Regions from separate parts of the Leptothrix sp. (in: b-proteobacteria) genome, predicted to be linked through region 2. Evidence: predicted binding sites of a transcription regulator. Region 2 holds the regulator's gene; the other holds the start of a gene.
What was found. The regulator FNR, encoded in region 2, switches genes on or off when oxygen is low (the NO sensors DNR and NnrR bind a similar motif). The targets are predictions, from matches to a motif close to TTGATNNNNATCAA.

Region 1: AC5IG3_RS09885 (OmpW/AlkL family protein) is a predicted target of FNR. The motif match lies at 3,874-3,887, and genes of this name have one in related genera.

The regions. Positions count from the first base shown of each region.
Region 1 covers NZ_CBDFPH010000008.1:153,527-161,940, reverse strand. The annotation lists gene AC5IG3_RS09900 (C2 family cysteine protease) at 1-1,274, opposite strand, end outside; gene AC5IG3_RS09895 (substrate binding domain-containing protein) at 1,541-2,506, shown strand; gene AC5IG3_RS09890 (DsbA family protein) at 2,524-3,069, shown strand; gene AC5IG3_RS09885 (OmpW/AlkL family protein) at 3,111-3,725, opposite strand; gene metF (methylenetetrahydrofolate reductase [NAD(P)H]) at 3,955-4,797, opposite strand; gene AC5IG3_RS09875 (TlyA family RNA methyltransferase) at 4,848-5,666, opposite strand; gene ahcY (adenosylhomocysteinase) at 5,770-7,203, opposite strand; S-adenosyl-L-homocysteine riboswitch at 7,296-7,390, opposite strand; gene AC5IG3_RS09865 (YbfB/YjiJ family MFS transporter) at 7,509-8,414, shown strand, end outside.
Region 2 covers NZ_CBDFPH010000010.1:27,471-35,884, forward strand. The annotation lists gene hpnD (presqualene diphosphate synthase HpnD) at 1-447, shown strand, start outside; gene hpnE (hydroxysqualene dehydroxylase HpnE) at 449-1,765, shown strand; gene icd (NADP-dependent isocitrate dehydrogenase) at 1,721-2,977, opposite strand; gene AC5IG3_RS14305 (sulfite exporter TauE/SafE family protein) at 3,059-3,811, opposite strand; gene hemN (oxygen-independent coproporphyrinogen III oxidase) at 3,844-5,322, opposite strand; gene fnr (fumarate/nitrate reduction transcriptional regulator Fnr) at 5,506-6,243, shown strand; gene AC5IG3_RS14320 (hypothetical protein) at 6,275-6,610, opposite strand; gene AC5IG3_RS14325 (hypothetical protein) at 6,607-6,879, opposite strand; gene ccoG (cytochrome c oxidase accessory protein CcoG) at 6,907-8,352, opposite strand; gene ccoP (cytochrome-c oxidase, cbb3-type subunit III) at 8,373-8,414, opposite strand, start outside.

The DNA of each region.
Region 1 (8,414 bases), on a different contig from region 2:
CTGAGCGAGTCCAGGCTGAGCGAGCCGATCTGGGTGGTGGTCAGCGCCCGCACATGCGCGACGTCCAGCCCGGCGATGGTGGTGCCGGAGAGCTGGCCGATGCCGTTGGCCGGAATCGCCGCGAAAGCCTCCAGCGACAGCGCGTTCATCCAGGCGGGCGTGCGCCAGTAGAAGTTCTGCGTCATGGCCGCGACTTGGGTGGGCGACAGCGCGCCGATGGCGGCGGTGCTGAGCGAGTCCAGGCTGAGCGAGCCGATCTGGGTGGTGGTCAGCGCCTGCACATGGGCCACGTCCAGGCCGGCACAGGCGGCACTGCTGAACTTGCCCACGCTGGCGGCCGGGATGGTTGCGAACTTGTCCAGCGCGATCGCATTGAGCTGGGCGGCGCTGAAGCTGCCCCATTTGGCCGCGCTCATGCCGGTGAGCTGGGCGGTGGTCAGCGCAGCGACCGAGGCCGTGCTCAGGTTGCCGACGCTCAGCGCGTTGAGCTGGGTGGGCGTCAGGGCCTGGGTGTGGGCCACATCCAGGCCCGCGATGGTGGCGCTGGCCAGCTGGCCGATGCCCTTGGGCGTGATGGCAGCCAGGGCGGCGGGTGTCAGCGCATTGAGCCAGGCCGGCTTCATCCAGTAGAAGCTGGTGCTGATGGCGGCCACCTGGGCCGGTGCCAGCGCAGCCACCGCCGCGAGGCTGAGCGACTCGGGGTAGTACAGGCCCGCCATCTGGGTGGGGGTCAGCGCCTGGATGTGCGCCACGTCGAGCCCGGCACAGGCGGCGCTGGAGAACTTGGCAACGCTGGTGGCCGGCAGGGTCGCGAACACGCTGGGGGGCACGGCGTTGAGCCAGGCGGCGCTCATCGAGCTCCACTTGGCCGTCGGGATGGCGGCCAGTTGCGTGGCGTTCAGGGCCGCCACGGCGGTGGTGCTCAGCGACTGCGGCGAGCCCAGGCTGGCGAGTTGGGTGGCCGTGAAGGCGCTGGCATGCGCCGCGTCCAGCCCCTTGACGGCGGCGGAGGCGAACTGGGCGACGCCGGCCGCCGGGATGGCCGCGAAGGCACTGGCCGACAGGGCGTTCAGCCAGCTGGCGTTCATGTAGGTCCAGCTGATGCTGATGGACGGCATCTGCGCTGCCGTGAAGCCGCTGACGGCCGCCGGCAACAGCCAGTCCGGATGCGCCATCAGCTTGACCTGATCGATCGTCAGCGAGGTGATTTGGCTGGCCGTGGCGCTCTGGTAGTCGGACTTGGTCCAGGTGGAAAGGGTGGAGGTCGAGGCCATGGCGGTGGATCCTGATTGCGTGGGGGCGTCGCCGGATCTGCGTGATCTGGCTTGCTTCGCGTCAATTGTCAGCACCGCAACTGACAAAACCAAGACGTCTTGTCAGGAAATAGCTTCAACGCTTCCTTGAAAGTCCTGTATTTCTTGGGGGTAAACCATGGTTCTGTAAACAGATGTCACGCCCCTGGGCGTTCGTGGCGGTGTTCATGCCCATTGCAGCGAAACTGTTTCAAGGAAAAATTGATGATCGATTTGCAACAGTCCCGATGAAAGCACTCAGCGATCTTCAGTTGTTTGTCCGCGCAGCGCAGGCCGCTAGCCTGTCGGCTGCGGCCCGTACGATGGACATGACGCCGGCAGCTGCCAGCGCCGTCATCAAGCGCCTGGAGGCCGAACTGGGGGTGCCGCTGTTCGTGCGCTCGACCCGCGCCTTGCGGCTCACCCAGGAGGGCGAGCAGTTTCTGGACGACTGCCGCACCGGCCTGGATCTGCTGCTGCAGGCCAGTGAGCGCCTGTCCACCCACCAAGGCCAGGTGAGCGGCGTGGTGCAACTCTCGATGCCCTCCGACTTGGGCAACCACGTGGTGCTGCCTTGGCTCAACGAGTTCCGCCAGCGCCATCCGCGCGTCAAGCTGCGCCTGTCGGTGTCGGATCGTGTGCTCGATCTGACCCGCCATCCTGTCGATATTGCGCTGCGCTACGGTGAGCCACCTGACTCGTCCATGGTCAGCCTGTCGGTCGCCGCGAGCAATCGGCGTGCGCTCTGCGCTTCGCCTGACTACATCGCCCGGCACGGCATGCCGGCTTCCCCGCGCGAACTGCCACGGCACGACTGCCTGTGCTTCATGCTCAGCGACCGGTCCCACAACCACTGGACTTTCATGCGCGGTGCCGAGATCGTCGAGGTCGACGTGCAGGGCAGCATGCAGAGCGACAACGGCGACACGGTGCGCCGCATGGCGTTGATGGGCGAAGGGATTGTGTACAAGTCCTATCTGGACGTGGCGGCCGACTTGCGCAGCGGGCGACTGGTGCGCCTGTGTCCTGACTGGCAGGGCGAACTGGCCCCGCTCAACCTGATCAGCCCAGGCCGCCAGCACCTGCGCCCTGCCATCCGGACGCTGCACGAGTTTCTGGTCGAGCGCTTCACGGCCCTGCTGGCGACCGATGAACGCCTGGCCCAGCCCGCTGATTGCTCCGACATCTTGCTCACGACCACCGGAACGCCATGATCCACGCCGCTGCTGTCTTGTCTTCCCACCACCTGCTGACCTGGGGCCACGGCCCCCGCACGTTGGAAGTCTTTCTTGAGCCGACCTGCCCGTTCTCGGCGCGGGCCTTCGGCAAGCTCGATGAGTTGTTGGCCCGCGCGGGTGAAGACCGCCTGACCCTGCGCATCCGGCTGCTGGCCCAGCCCTGGCACTGCTTCTCGCCGACCATCGTGCGCGCGGTGCTGGCGGCCCTGACCACTGCCGGCGGCCAATCGTCGGCCAAGGCCGTGTTGGCGGCGGTCTTCAGTCACCGCGAGGCGTTCGAGCCGGCCGACCACTGCACAGGCCCGGTGCTGGACCGCTCGCCACGCGAGGTGCTGGCGCTGATCGAGCAGTACAGCGCCGTCCCGGTCGCTGCGGCCTTCGAGCACCCGGCACTCACCCAGGAGATGAAATGGCAGGCCAGATACGCCCGCCAGAACGGCATCCACGTCACGCCCACCTTCATGATTGATGGCCTGGTCGTGCCCGACATGGGCAGCGGCGACCCGGTGGACGCCTGGCTGGCCAGGCTGGGCAGTTGAGCCTGAATCCCTGCGAAAAAACTCCCGCAAGGCCGGCTCGATCAGAACTTGTAGCCCACGCCCACGCCCACCAGCGTCGGGTCGATCTTGATCGTGCCCTGGCTGACGCCGCCGCTGAGCAAGTCGGTGCGGATCTGAACCTTCTTGATGTCGAAGTTGAGTGACCACTTGCTGTCGATGGCGTAGTCGACGCCGGCTTGCAGCGACAGGCCGACGCTGTCCTTCTCGACGTCCAGCCCGGTCGGCAGGTGCACGCTGGAGAAGCGCGTGTAGTTCACGCCCGCGCCCAGATAGGGCTTGAACGGGCCGAGGTGGGTGAAGTGGTACTGCGCCGACAGCGTGGGCGGCAGGTGCTTGAGCGTGCCGACCTGGGCGCCGTCGACCGAGACGTCCTGCTTCTGCGGGTAGGTCAGCACCAGCTCGGCGGCGAAGTTGGGCGTCAGGTAGTAGGTGAAGTCGATCTCGGGGATGACCTTGCTGTTGATGGTCACGGCCACGTCGGTGCCGCCCAGCACGACCGAGTCCTTGTTGGCGGGGTCGAGGTTGACGGCGCGCAGGCGCATCACGACATCACCGGCCGATTGGGCCTGGGCCGCCGGCGCGATGGCGGCGGTGGTGGCAACGGCGGCGAGCAGGGCAAAACAAAGCTTGTTCATGGATCGGAACTCCTGTGGGTAGGGAACGGCACGGACCCCGGATCACGCCGGTGTCTGTCCGTGCCATGCCATTTCAGGTGCCGATCTGCTTGGGCGGCTTGTGGCCCCTCAAGGGTGGCTCAAGCTGTGAGCTGCCGCGCCCGCCTGCTTGATGCAGGTCAGCCGATGCGCTCGCCGCTGATGCGCCCGCGCCACAGGCGGGCCGGGCGAATCAGCGTGATGCCCCTCTTCAGAGGCCCAGGCGGCGACAGATTTCCAGCACCGTGGGGCTGGCGTTCATGGTGTAGAAGTGCAGCGCAGGCACGCCGGCGCTGCGCAGCTGGTCGCACAGGTCGGTGACCACGTCGAGGCCGAAGGCCTTGATGGACGCGGTGTCGTCGCCGAAGCCCTGCAGGCGCAGGCGGATCCAGCGCGGGATCTCGGCGCCGCAGCCGTCGGCGAAGCGGATGATGCCGCTGGCGTTGCTGATGGGCATGATGCCCGGCACCACCGGAATGTCGGCGCCCAGCGCCTGCGCGTCCTCGACGAAGCGGAAGTAGGCGTCGCTGTTGTAGAAGAACTGGGTGATGGCCGAATCGGCGCCGGCCTTCACCTTGGCCACATAAGCGTCCAGATCCGCCTGCGGCGATTTGGCCTGCGGGTGCATTTCCGGATAGGCGCCCACCTCGATGTGGAAGTGGTTGCCGGTCTCGGCGCGGATGAAGGCGACCAGATCGCTGGCGTAGCGGAACTCGCCCATGTTGCCGTAGCCGCTGGGCAGGTCGCCGCGCAGCGCGACGATGCGCTTCATGCCCATGGCCTGGAACTGCGCCAGCTTCTCGCGCACCGATTCACGCGTCGCGCCGACGCAGGTGAAGTGCGAGGCACCGTCCTGGCCTTCATTCAGGATGGCCTGCACGGTGCTCATCGTGCCGTCCTGCGTGCTGCCGCCCGCGCCGTAGGTCACCGAGCAGAACTGCGGCTTGAGCGCGTACAACTCCTGCCGCGTGGTGGCGAGCTTGGCGGCGCCCTCGGGCGTCTTGGGAGGGAAGAATTCCAGGCTCAGCGGCGGGAGGGCGGTCGTGGTGGTCATGACAGGTCCGGTGGGGTCGGGCGTGGCCGGCGTGCGGCCAGAGGCGGGATTCAGGTCGTGGGCTTCGTGGACTTCGCCGCCTTCTTGGGCTTGTCGGCCCTCTTCTTGGGCGTCGACTCGGCGATCGGCTTGTCGCCGGCCTCGGGGTGGCGCACCCACATGAAGAATTCGGTGTTGCCGTTGCCGCCGGTGATGGGGCTCTTGAAGTAGGCGTTGACCTTCATCGGCCAGGCGCGGCAGGTCTGGCGCGTGCGGGTCTCGACGTCGGTGAACAGCGCCTTGTCGCGCACGATGCCGCCCTTGCCGATCTGTGCCGGCTGCAGTTCGAACTGCGGCTTGACCAGCACCAGCAGGTCGCCGCCCGGCGCCAGGTACTTGAACAGGGTCGGCAGCACGTGCGACAGCGAGATGAACGACACATCGGCCGTGATGAAGCCGAAGCTCGCTTCTGGCCAGTCGGCGGCGAAGTCGCTGCCCTCGACGTCGCGGGCGTTGATGCCCTCGTAGCAGACCACACGCTCATCGGCGCGCAGCTTGGCGGCGAGCTGGTCGCGGCCGACGTCCAGGCCGACCACCTTGACCGCGCCCTGCTGCAGCAGCAGGTCGGTGAAGCCGCCGGTGCTCTGGCCCACGTCCAGGCAGGTGCGGCCGGTGACGTCGATGTCGCACTGGGCCATCGCGCCTTCGAGCTTGAGCCCGCCGCGCGAGACGAAGCGCAGCTCATCGCTGTTGGTGACTTCGATCTGCGCGCCCTCGGGCACGTCTTCGCCGGCCTTGGCCGGTACGGTCCAGCCCTTGGGGCCGAGCCAGCGCACTGCCTTGGTCTCGATCAACCGCTGGGCCGCGGAACGGGTGGGGGCGAGGCCCATTTGGACGATGAGTTGGTCAATGCGCATTGAAAATTCTGGCTCGGTCAAAAGAAAAGAAATACAGGGCAGGTGACGCGCGGCAGAACCGCGCGCCCCGACCTGCTTAGTAGCGGTACGTATCGGCCTTGTAAGGGCCTTGCTTGCTCACGCCGATGTAGGCGGCCTGCTCGTCGCTCAGCTCGGTCAGCATCGCGCCGACCTTCTTCAGGTGCAGGCGCGCGACCTTCTCGTCCAGGTGCTTGGGCAGCACATAGACCTTGCCGGCTTCATAGGCATCGGGCTTGGTGAACAGCTCGATCTGGGCGATGGTCTGGTTGGCGAACGACGAGCTCATGACGAAGCTCGGGTGGCCGGTGGCGCAGCCGAGGTTGACCAGGCGGCCCTTGGCCAGCAGCGTGATCTTCTTGCCGTCCGGGAAGGTGATGTGGTCGACCTGGGGCTTGATCTCGTCCCATTCGAGCTTTTCGAGCGAGGCGACGTCGATCTCGTTGTCGAAGTGGCCGATGTTGCAGACGATGGCCTCGTCCTTCATCGCCGCCATGTGCTCGTAGCGGATGACGTTCTTGTTGCCGGTGGCGCTGACGAAGATGTCGCACTTGTCGGCGGCGTACTCCATCGTCACGACCTTGTAGCCTTCCATCGCCGCCTGCAGCGCGTTGATCGGGTCGATCTCGGTCACCCACACCTGGGCCGACAGGGCGCGCAGCGCCTGGGCCGAGCCCTTGCCGACGTCGCCGTAGCCGGCCACGCAGGCCACCTTGCCGGCGATCATCACGTCGGTGGCGCGCTTGATCGAGTCGACCAGCGACTCGCGGCAGCCGTACAGGTTGTCGAACTTGCTCTTGGTGACCGAGTCGTTGACGTTGATGGCGCGGAACATCAGCGTGCCCTTGGCCGACATCTCGTTCAGGCGCAGCACGCCGGTGGTGGTCTCTTCGGTCACGCCGATGATCTGCGCGCCCTTGCGGCTGTACCAGGTGCCGTCCTGTGCCAGCTTGGCCTTGATGGCGTTGAACAGGCAGGTTTCTTCTTCGCTGCCCGGGTTGGCCAGCACCGACGGATCGGTCTCGGCCTTCTTGCCCAGGTGCATCAGCAGCGTCGCGTCGCCGCCGTCGTCGAGGATCATGTTCGGGCCTTCGCCTTCAGCACCCTTGGCGCCGAACTCGAAGATGCGGTGGGTGTAGTCCCAGTAATCGGCCAGCGTCTCGCCCTTGTAGGCGAACACCGGCGTGCCGGCGGCGACCAGCGCGGCGGCGGCGTGGTCCTGCGTGCTGAAGATGTTGCACGAGGCCCAGCGCACTTCGGCGCCCAGGGCTTGCAGCGTCTCGACCAGCACGGCGGTCTGGATCGTCATGTGCAGCGAACCGGTCACGCGTGCGCCCTTGAGCGGCTGGCTGGCGGCGAATTCCGAGCGGATGGCCATCAGGCCGGGCATCTCGGTCTCGGCGACCTTGATTTCCTTGCGGCCCCAGGGCGCGAGGGTCAGGTCGGCGACGTAATAGTCCTGGGCATGCAGGGTTTTGACAGCAGCGTTCATTGCGTTTACTCGGTCAGAGTCCGCCGCGCCGGATGAGTTTCAAGGGGGAACTGCCGGATGCAGCTCACCCTGAGACTCGCCGGTGGTGTGCGAGCGGGTGAGCGCCGTTGCCAGATGTGGGTTCCGAGCCTGGGGCGGGTGCATCACCTCAAGGTGAAGGACCGACCTCGCAACGCTCCTCGGAAGCAGGGCGCGATTCTAGCCAACCCGCTGCATGCCGGGTACGGCACTTGTCGCGGCATCGTGCACGGCTTGCGTGGGAGACTGCGCCACCCCAGTCAACCGGCACCTGCCCATCGCCCGCCATGACGCCCTCTTCGTCCCCTGCCGCTTCGCGCCCGCCGCCCGTTCTGCTGATGGCCGCCGCCCTGGCGCTGGCGTCTGCGGTGTCGCTCGGGCTGGCGCGCTTTGCCTACGGCCTGCTGCTGCCTGCCATGCGCGCCGACCTGGGCTGGAGCTACTTCCTGGCCGGGGCCATGAACACCGCCAACGCGGCCGGCTACCTGCTGGGCGCGCTGCTGATGCCGAGCCTGCTGGCGCGCTTCGACGCCCGCCGCCTGCTGCTGTGGGGCGGCTACAGCGCGGCGCTGCTGCTGGCGGCGCACGCGCTGACGCGCTCGGACTCGGTCTTGCTGCTGCTGCGTCTGATCACCGGCGTGGCCAGCGCGGCCAGCTTCGTCTGCGGCGGGCTGCTGGCCGCCCGGCTGGCCGGCCAGCAAACCGCCGAGCGCAGCCACAGCGCCGGGCTGGTACTGGGCATCTATTACGGTGGCGTCGGCCTGGGCGTGATCGCCTCGGCGCTGCTGGTGCCGGGATTCATGTCGGGCGCGCCCGCAGGCAGCCCGCCTGACTGGCCGACCGCCTGGCTCGCGGTGGCCGGCTGCGCCGCGCTCTTCACCCGGCTGACCGCCCGCGGCACCCGCGCCCTGAGCGCGCCCCCCACCGCCGCCAGCGCGCGCACCGCCGTGGCCTGGGTGCCGATGGGCTGGGCGCTGGCGGGCTACCTGTGCTTCGGGCTGGGCTACATCGGCTACATGACCTTCGTGGTGACGCTGCTGCGCGAGCAGGGCCAGAGCACGGCGCAGATCATCGGCTTCTACAGCCTGCTGGGCGCGGGCGTGGTGGCGTCGTCGTGGCTGTGGGCCGGGCTGCTGCAGCGGCATCGCAACGGCAGGGCGCTGATGCTGCTCAACGGCCTGCTGGCGGTGGCC
Region 2 (8,414 bases):
GGCGAAGTGGCGTCGGGCATCTTCGGCCGCAGCGATGCAAAAACCATCGCCTACGCCCACAAGCTCGGGCAGGCGCTGCAGCTCACCAACATCATCCGCGACGTGGGCGACGACGCCCGGCGCGGCCGCATCTACCTGCCTGTGAACGAGCTCAAGCAGTTCGACGTCAAGGCGCAGGAAGTGCTCAACCGCGGCTACAGCGAGCGCTTCACCGCGCTGATGCGCTTCCAGGCCGAGCGGGCGCACCAGGCGTACGACGAGGCGTTGGCGCTGCTGCCCGAGGCCGACCGCCGCGCCCAGAAACCCGGCCTGATGATGGCCAACATCTACCGCGCGCTGCTGCGCGAGGTCGAGGCCAGCAACTTCCAGGTGCTGCACCAGCGCATCTCGCTCACGCCGGTGCGCAAGCTCTGGATCGCGATGCAGACCAACTGGCGTGGCCGCTGAGGTGAGGTTAGCCGTCATCGGCGCCGGCTGGGCCGGGCTGGCGGCGGCGGTGCACGCCACCGAACGCGGCGCGCAGGTCACGCTGATCGACATGGCACCGCAGGCCGGTGGCCGGGCGCGCAGCCTGGGTTCGCCCGCTGAAGCGCATCGGCTCGACAACGGCCAGCACATCCTCATCGGCGCCTACACCGACACGCTGGCGCTGATGCGCCAGGTCGGCGCCAACCCCAACGCGCTACTGCAGCGCAGCCCGCTGGCGCTGCTCGACCAGAACGGCCTCGGCCTGCGCCTGCCCACCGGCCCGGCCATGCCGGCATTCGCACGCGGCGTACTGGCGCTGCGGCACTGGGCGCTGGGCGAGCGCCTCGCGCTGCTAACAGCAGCGGGCGGCTGGCTGCTGCGTGGCTTCAAATGCGATGCGGGCTGGAGCGTCGACCACCTCTGCCGCCGCCTGCCACTGCGCGTGCGGCGCGAGCTGATCGACCCGCTGTGCGTGGCAGCGCTCAACACGCCGGCCGCGGAGGCCAGCGCCAGCGTGTTTCTGCGCGTGCTGAAAGACGCGCTCTTTGCCGGCCCCGGCAGCAGTGACCTGCTGATTCCACGCGTGCCACTGGCCGAGCTGTTGCCCGAGCCGGCGATGCGCTGGCTGGCGGCGCACGGTGCGCAGGTTCAACTCGGGCGCCGCGTGCAGACCCTGCAGCGGCAAGGCCCAAACTGGCGGGTCGATGGCGAGTTGTTCGACCACGTCATCCTGGCCTGCAGCGCCCGCGAGGCGGCACGGCTGACGGCCACCGTCGCGCCGGACTGGTCGGCCCAGGCCGCTGCCTTGCGTTATGAGCCGATCGTGACCGCCTACGTGCACGCCCCCGGCGCCCGGCTGGCCGCGCCGATGGTGGCGCTGGCGGAAAGTGCGCAGTCACCGGAGCAGACACCGGCGCAATTCGCCTTCGACCACGGCGCGCTCGGCGGGCTGGACGGCCGCTTTGCGCTGGTCATCAGCGGCGCGGCCGACTGGGTCGAGCACGGCGCGGACATCACCGCGGCGGCCTTGCTGGCGCAGGCGCATGAAGTGCTGCGTTGGCCGGCTGGCGCTGCGCCGGCAGCCATCAAGCTTGAACAGCTGGTGACCGAAAAACGCGCCACCTTTGCCTGTACACCCAATTTGCAGCGGCCAGCCGCGCAGGTGGCGCCGCAGTTGGGAGCGGCGGGCGACTACATCGCCGGGCCGTATCCCGCCACGCTCGAAGGCGCGGTGCGCAGCGGGCGGGCCGCGTCAGGCCATCTGGTCGATCATCACCTGACCAAAACCCGAGCATGACACCTGGGTCGCGCCCTCCATCAGGCGGGCGAAGTCGTAGGTGACTTTCTTGCTGGCGATCGATTTCTCCAGCGAGCGGATGATCAGGTCGGCCGCCTCGACCCAGCCCATGTGGCGCAACATCATCTCGGCCGACAGGATCTCGGAGCCGGGGTTGACGTAGTCCTTGCCGGCGTACTTGGGCGCCGTGCCGTGGGTGGCTTCGAAGCAGGCGATCGAGTCGCTCAGGTTGGCGCCCGGGGCGATGCCGATGCCGCCCACCTGTGCGGCCAGCGCGTCGGAGATGTAGTCACCGTTGAGGTTGAGCGTGGCCACCACCGAGTACTCGGCCGGGCGCAGCAGGATCTGCTGCAGGAAAGCATCGGCGATGACGTCCTTGATGACGATGTCGCGGCCCGACTTGGGGCTCTTGAACCGGCACCACGGGCCGCCGTCGATCGGCTCGGCGCCGAACTCGCGCTGAGCCAGCGCGTAGGCCCAGTCGCGGAAGCCCCCTTCGGTGTACTTCATGATGTTGCCCTTGTGCACGATGGTCACGCTGGGCTTGTGGTTGTCGATGGCGTACTGGATCGCCTTGCGCATCAGGCGCTCGGTGCCCTCGATCGAGACCGGCTTGACGCCGATGCCCGAGGTCTCCGGGAAGCGGATCTTGGTGACGCCCATTTCCTCTTGCAGGAACTTGATCAGCTTGCGGGCCTTGTCACTCTTGGCCTCGTATTCGATGCCGGCGTAGATGTCCTCGGAGTTCTCGCGGAAGATGACCATATTGGTCTTCTCGGGCTCCTTCACCGGCGAGGGCACGCCCTTGAAATACTGCACCGGGCGCAGGCAGACGTAGAGGTCCAACTCCTGGCGCAGCGCAACGTTCAATGAGCGGATGCCGCCACCGACCGGCGTGGTCAGCGGGCCCTTGATCGACACGACGTAGTCCTTGAGCACCTGCAGCGTCTCGGCCGGCAGCCAGACGTCGGGGCCGTAGACCTGGGTGGCCTTCTCGCCGGCGAAGATTTCCATCCAGTGGATCTGGCGCTGGCCGGCGTAGGCCTTGGCCACGGCGGCGTCGACCACCTTGATCATCACCGGGGTGATGTCCAGGCCGATGCCGTCGCCCTCGATGTACGGAATGATCGGGTTGTGCGGCACGTTGAGCGAGAAGTCCGCATTGACGGTGATCTTCGCGCCGCCTGCTGGCACCTGGATATGCTGGTACATGGATCGAGCTCCGGACATCACATGGGTTTGGGGGAAACCTCTAATTTTAGGTGGCTGCCCCTGCCGCCTGGTTGACGCTGTTCAGCTGGCACACCAGGCGTACAGCGGCACACCAACCGAATGCCACAGCGTCCAGCCGACGATGGCGGCCATCGACGCCCCCGCCAGACGCAACGCCACGCCGTTGAAGGCGGCGCTCGTGCCAGCCGCATCAGCGCCCGCCAGGCGGGGCAACCAGCGCAGCCAGACGTAAGGGCCGATCAGCAGGCCCAGGCTGCTGGTGACGGCAAACGCCAGCATCACCGCGCCGCCCTGCACCGGGCCGGAGGCGACCGCCGCCACCAGCAAGGCCGCGTGCAGCAGGCCGCAGGGAATGGCGGGCCAGAGCAGGCCGATGCCGGCGGCCTTGAACTCGCCCGGCACGCGCCGCTTTACCACCTGCACCCGCGCCAGCCCCGCACCCAGTGGCGCCGGGCGACCCAGGCCTTCCAGCCACGCCTGCAACGCCAGCGGCAAGCGGCCACTGGCGAGCATCCACAGGCCGAGCCCGAGCAGGCCAAGTTGCAGCAGCAGCCAAAACGGCCGGATCCAGCCGGCGGCATCACCCATCCAGCGCAGCGCTTCCATCGCCGTCGCGACCACCGCCCCGGCCAGCGTGTAGCCCACCAGCCGCCCCAGCAGCAGCGCGGCCAGCGTGCGCCGGGGCTGGGCTGGCCCGCGGGTCGACGAATGGGCGCGCACCACCGCCGCGCAGCCGGCGCCGCACATGCCGGCGCAGTGCGGCAGGCCCGCCAGGCCCATGACGGCGGCGGTGAAAAGCAACGCGTTACTCATGGGTGCAGAAGGATTGCGGAGGCTGTGACGCGTCAGATGATGCGCGAAAACCGCTCGCGGGCCTGATCGGCGCGCAGGTGGCGGTCAAACACCATCGCCACCGAGCGCACGAAGTACCAGCCCAGCGGTGTGAGCGCAAAGCCGTCGTCGTTGAGGGTCAGCAGGCCGGATTCGGCCAAGTCCTGCAGCTCTTCCAGCTCGGCCGCGAAGTAGCGACGCACGTCGATCAGGTGCGCCAGCGACACCGACTCGAACGACAGCCGGCCGTGGCACATGATGGCCATGATCACCGCGCGGCGCACCACGTCGTCGCGCGTGAGGCTCAGGCCGCGCACCACCGGCAACTCGTCGCGCAGCAGCAGGTCGTAGTACTCGTCGAGCGTCTTGGCGTTCTGGCTGTAGGTGGCGCCGACGCGGCCGATGGCCGACACGCCCAGCGCCACCAGATCGCAGTCCGGCTGCGTGCTGTAGCCCTGGAAATTACGGTGCAACCGCCCCTGCCGCTTGGCCAGCGCCAGCGGATCGTCGGGCAGCGCGAAGTGGTCCATGCCGATGTACTGGTAGCCATGGCCGATGAAGCCGCTGATGGCCTGGCCCAGCATCGCGACGCGGTCGCCGCCCGAGGGCAACTGCTCGATCACGATGCGCCGCTGCGGCTTGAAGCGCTGCGGCAGGTGGGCATAGCCGTAGAGCGCGATGCGGTCGGGGCGGAGTGCCGCCACCTGCTCGACCGTGCGCGCAAAGCTCTCGGCCGTCTGCAGCGGCAGGCCGTAGATCAGGTCGACGTTGATGGACGCAAAGCCGAGTTCGCGCGCATCGGCCATCAGTGCCTGGACTTGCGCGAGCGGCTGTTCGCGGTGCACGGCGCGCTGCACGTCGGGATCGAAGTCCTGCACGCCGAAGGACACGCGGTTGAAGCCGATGTCGATCAGGTGCTGCAGGCGCGCGCGCGTCACGGTGCGCGGGTCGACCTCGACCGAGCATTCGGCCTGCGGCAACAGCTGGAAATGGCGGCGCAGATCCCGCATCAGGCGGTCGAGTTCCTCGTCGCTCAAAAAGGTGGGCGTGCCGCCGCCCAGGTGCAGCTGGGACACCGGCGTGTTCACGCCCAGATCGCGCGCGACCAGGCTCATCTCGCGGGACAGCGCATCCAGGTAGCCGGTGGCGCGGTCATGGTCGCGCGTGACGACCTTGTTGCAGGCACAGTAGTAGCAAACCGATTCGCAAAACGGAATGTGCACATAGACCGACACCGGTGCGCCCGACCCTGCCACGCCACCGGTGCCGCGCTGGCTCAGCGCCCGGCGATAGTGATCGGCCGTGAAGGCCTCGACGAATCTGTCGGCGGTCGGGTAAGAGGTGTAACGCGGCCCGGGCCGGTCCATGCGGCGCAAAAGATCGTCCGTCAGCCCTTCCGGCGTGGTTTTGACACCCACACCGGTATGGTTTTGAACCGAAAGTGCGTTACCGCACAGAGGAGCAGACAGACTTGATGTTGAACTCAGATTCATCAACTGCACTTTGCCGTTCGCGTCACACATCAACTTGACTTGACTCAATCCTGTCGCAGGCAAGCTGTAAAAAAATCACACTCTGTTGATCCATTCCAGACGATGTGTGTCACAACACACCACTCGCTCCTTTTTTGCGCACCAGGGAGTGCCTGCACTTCAACCCTAATAATCATCAGGACCATGCAAGATACCCATCACACTGCCCGCCTTGACGCCCTCAAGGTCGCCTGCTCGGCCTGCAATCTGCGCGAGCTCTGCCTGCCGGTCGGGCTGTCGGAAGAAGAAGTCCACTCGCTCGATGAGATGGTCAACTCGCGCCGCGCCGTCAAGCGCGGTGAGGCGCTCTTCCACGCCGGCGAGCCGTTCACCGCGCTCTACGCCGTACGCACCGGCTTCTTCAAGACGCTGGTGACCGCCGCCGACGGCCGCGAGCAGGTCACCGGCTTCCAGATGGCGGGCGAACTCATCGGCCTGGACGGCATCAGCACCGACCGCCACGCCTGCAACGCCGTGGCGCTGGAGGACTCGCAGGTCTGCATGATTCCGTACACCCAGCTGGAGACGCTGTCGCGCGAGTTCACGCTGCTGCAGCACCAGTTCCACAAGATCATGAGCCGCGAGATCGTGCGTGACCACGGCGTGATGCTGCTGCTGGGCAGCATGCGCGCCGAGGAGCGCCTGGCGGCCTTCCTGCTCAACCTGACCCAGCGCCTGCAGGCGCGAGGCTTCTCGGCCAGTGCGCTGGTGCTGCGCATGACGCGCGAGGAAATCGGCAGCTACCTGGGCCTGAAGCTCGAAACCGTGAGCCGCACCTTCTCGAAGTTCCAGGATGAGGGCATCCTGGAGGTCAAGCAGCGCGACATCCGCATCCTGCACCAGGACTTGCTGCAGCAGATCGTCAACGGCGCGAGTTACTGAGTCTGCCCCTGACCTTGCCATTGATCTCGGGCTAACGCGACCGGTTGAGCAAGCCTGGCTCGCGCAGCAATAACTGTGTGAGCCCGCCCGCCACGCTGATCACGGCCCAGAAAATGAAAAACGCGCTGGTGTAGATGGCCGACCGCGGCCACTCAAGAGGCCCGCCGCCCAGCCAGTGCAGGTCGTGCGGATCGACCATCGCGAAGACCAGCATCTCGGTCACGCCCGCCATCAGGAAGGCCGGCCACAGCACCGCCCACAGCCGGCGGGAAAACTCCGACAACGGGTGGCCTGTCGGCGCCTCGATGTAGTCGGTGGCCACCGATTCGGCTGCATCGGCGCTGCCCTGCGGGTCAGGCCGGCTCATAGACCGCCCGTGGCTGCGTGATTGCGAGCCTTCATGGCGGGCTGCTGTGACGCACGCCCCTGCAGGTCGTCGGCCGGACGCTGCGGGATCACGGTGGGCTCCATCGACAGCACCGGGTCCGGGTGGTTGATCACCAAGATCGCTGTCACCACGCATGCCAGGATCACCGACAACGGGCCGCTGATGACCAGCCACACCATCGGCTCACGCCACCAGGGTCGCGACAGAGACGGGGAAACCGACGGGGACAAGGGGGAAACAGCAGCCATCTTGATTACTCCGGTCAACCCGCGCGGTCAGCGCGGCACCATGAAGGTTGATTTCTCGCGCAGCACCAGCGGGGCGCTGCCCTCGGCAGGATTCAGGCGCTGGATGTCGAACTCGATGTTGTGCGCGCCGGTGCCGGCACGCTGCGCCACCTCGGGCGGCACCTGCACGGCCAGCGTCACCCAGCGGGCCTCGGCGGCGCCCACCTCGACGTCCGTTGCGCTGGCCAATGTCAGCTCGGGCAGCCCTTGCACCGTGATGCGGAAACGTTCGGTCGACTCCGCCGCATTCATGATCTGCAGGCGATAGACGTTCTCGATGCGTCCGTCATCGACGATGCGTGCCAGCGAGGCCCGGTCACGCACCACATCGACCTTGAACGGCGTGCGCAGCCACAGGCTCGCGCCCACGCCCAGCACGATCAGGCCCAGGATGGCGGCGTAGATCAGCACGCGCGGACGCACGGCGCGCTTGAGCATCTGCGCGCGACTCCAGCCGTTGTTCAGGCTGTTTTCGGTGGCGTAGCGGATCAGGCCGCGCGGGTACTGCATCTTGTCCATCACGCCGTCGCACACATCGATGCAGGCGGCGCAGCCGATGCATTCGTACTGCAGGCCCTGGCGGATGTCGATGCCGGTGGGGCACACCTGCACGCATAGGCCGCAGTCGATGCAGTCGCCCAGGCCGGCGGCGCGGGCGTCGATCTTGCGGCTGCGGGTGCCGCGCGGATCGCCCCGGGCGGCGTCGTAGCTGATGATGAGCGTGTCACGGTCGAACATCGCGCTCTGGAAGCGCGCGTACGGGCACATGTACTTGCAAACCTGCTCGCGCATGTAGCCGGCGTTGCCGTAGGTGGCGAAGCCGTAGAACAGCACCCAGAACCACTCCCATGGGCCGAAACCGAGCGTGAACGCCTCGGCCCACAGCGTGTGGATCGGCGTGAAGTAGCCGACGAAGGTGAAGCCGGTCCACAGCGCAAACGTCATCCAGGCAACCTGCTTGCCGCCTTTGCGCAACCACTTGTTGAGCGTCCACGGGCCGGCATCGAGCTTCATGCGCTGCATGCGGTCGCCCTCCAGCCGGTGCTCGATCCACAGGAAGATCTCGGTGTAGACCGTCTGCGGGCAGGCATAGCCGCACCACAGCCGCCCGGCGATGGCCGTGAACAGGAACAGCGCGTAGGCCGAGATCACCAGCAGCCCGGTCAGGTAGATGAAGTCCTGCGGGTAAAGCACCAGGTCGAAGATGTAGAAGCGCCGGGTGCCCAGGTCGAACAACACCGCCTGCCGCTGGTTCCACATCAGCCACGGCAGGCCGTAGAACACCAGTTGCGTGAACCACACCAGCGCCCAGCGCCACTTGGCAAACAGCCCGTTCACCGCACGAGGGTAGATCTTCCTGGTCTTCTCGTAGAGCGAGACCAGCACAGGCTCGCCCGGTGCGGCGACGGGAGGTTTGTCGAGGGACGCAGACACGGTGTGGAGACCCGCTGAAGTTACTTCGTGTTGAGCGCCGTCTGTGCTGCCGGCTTGCGCGA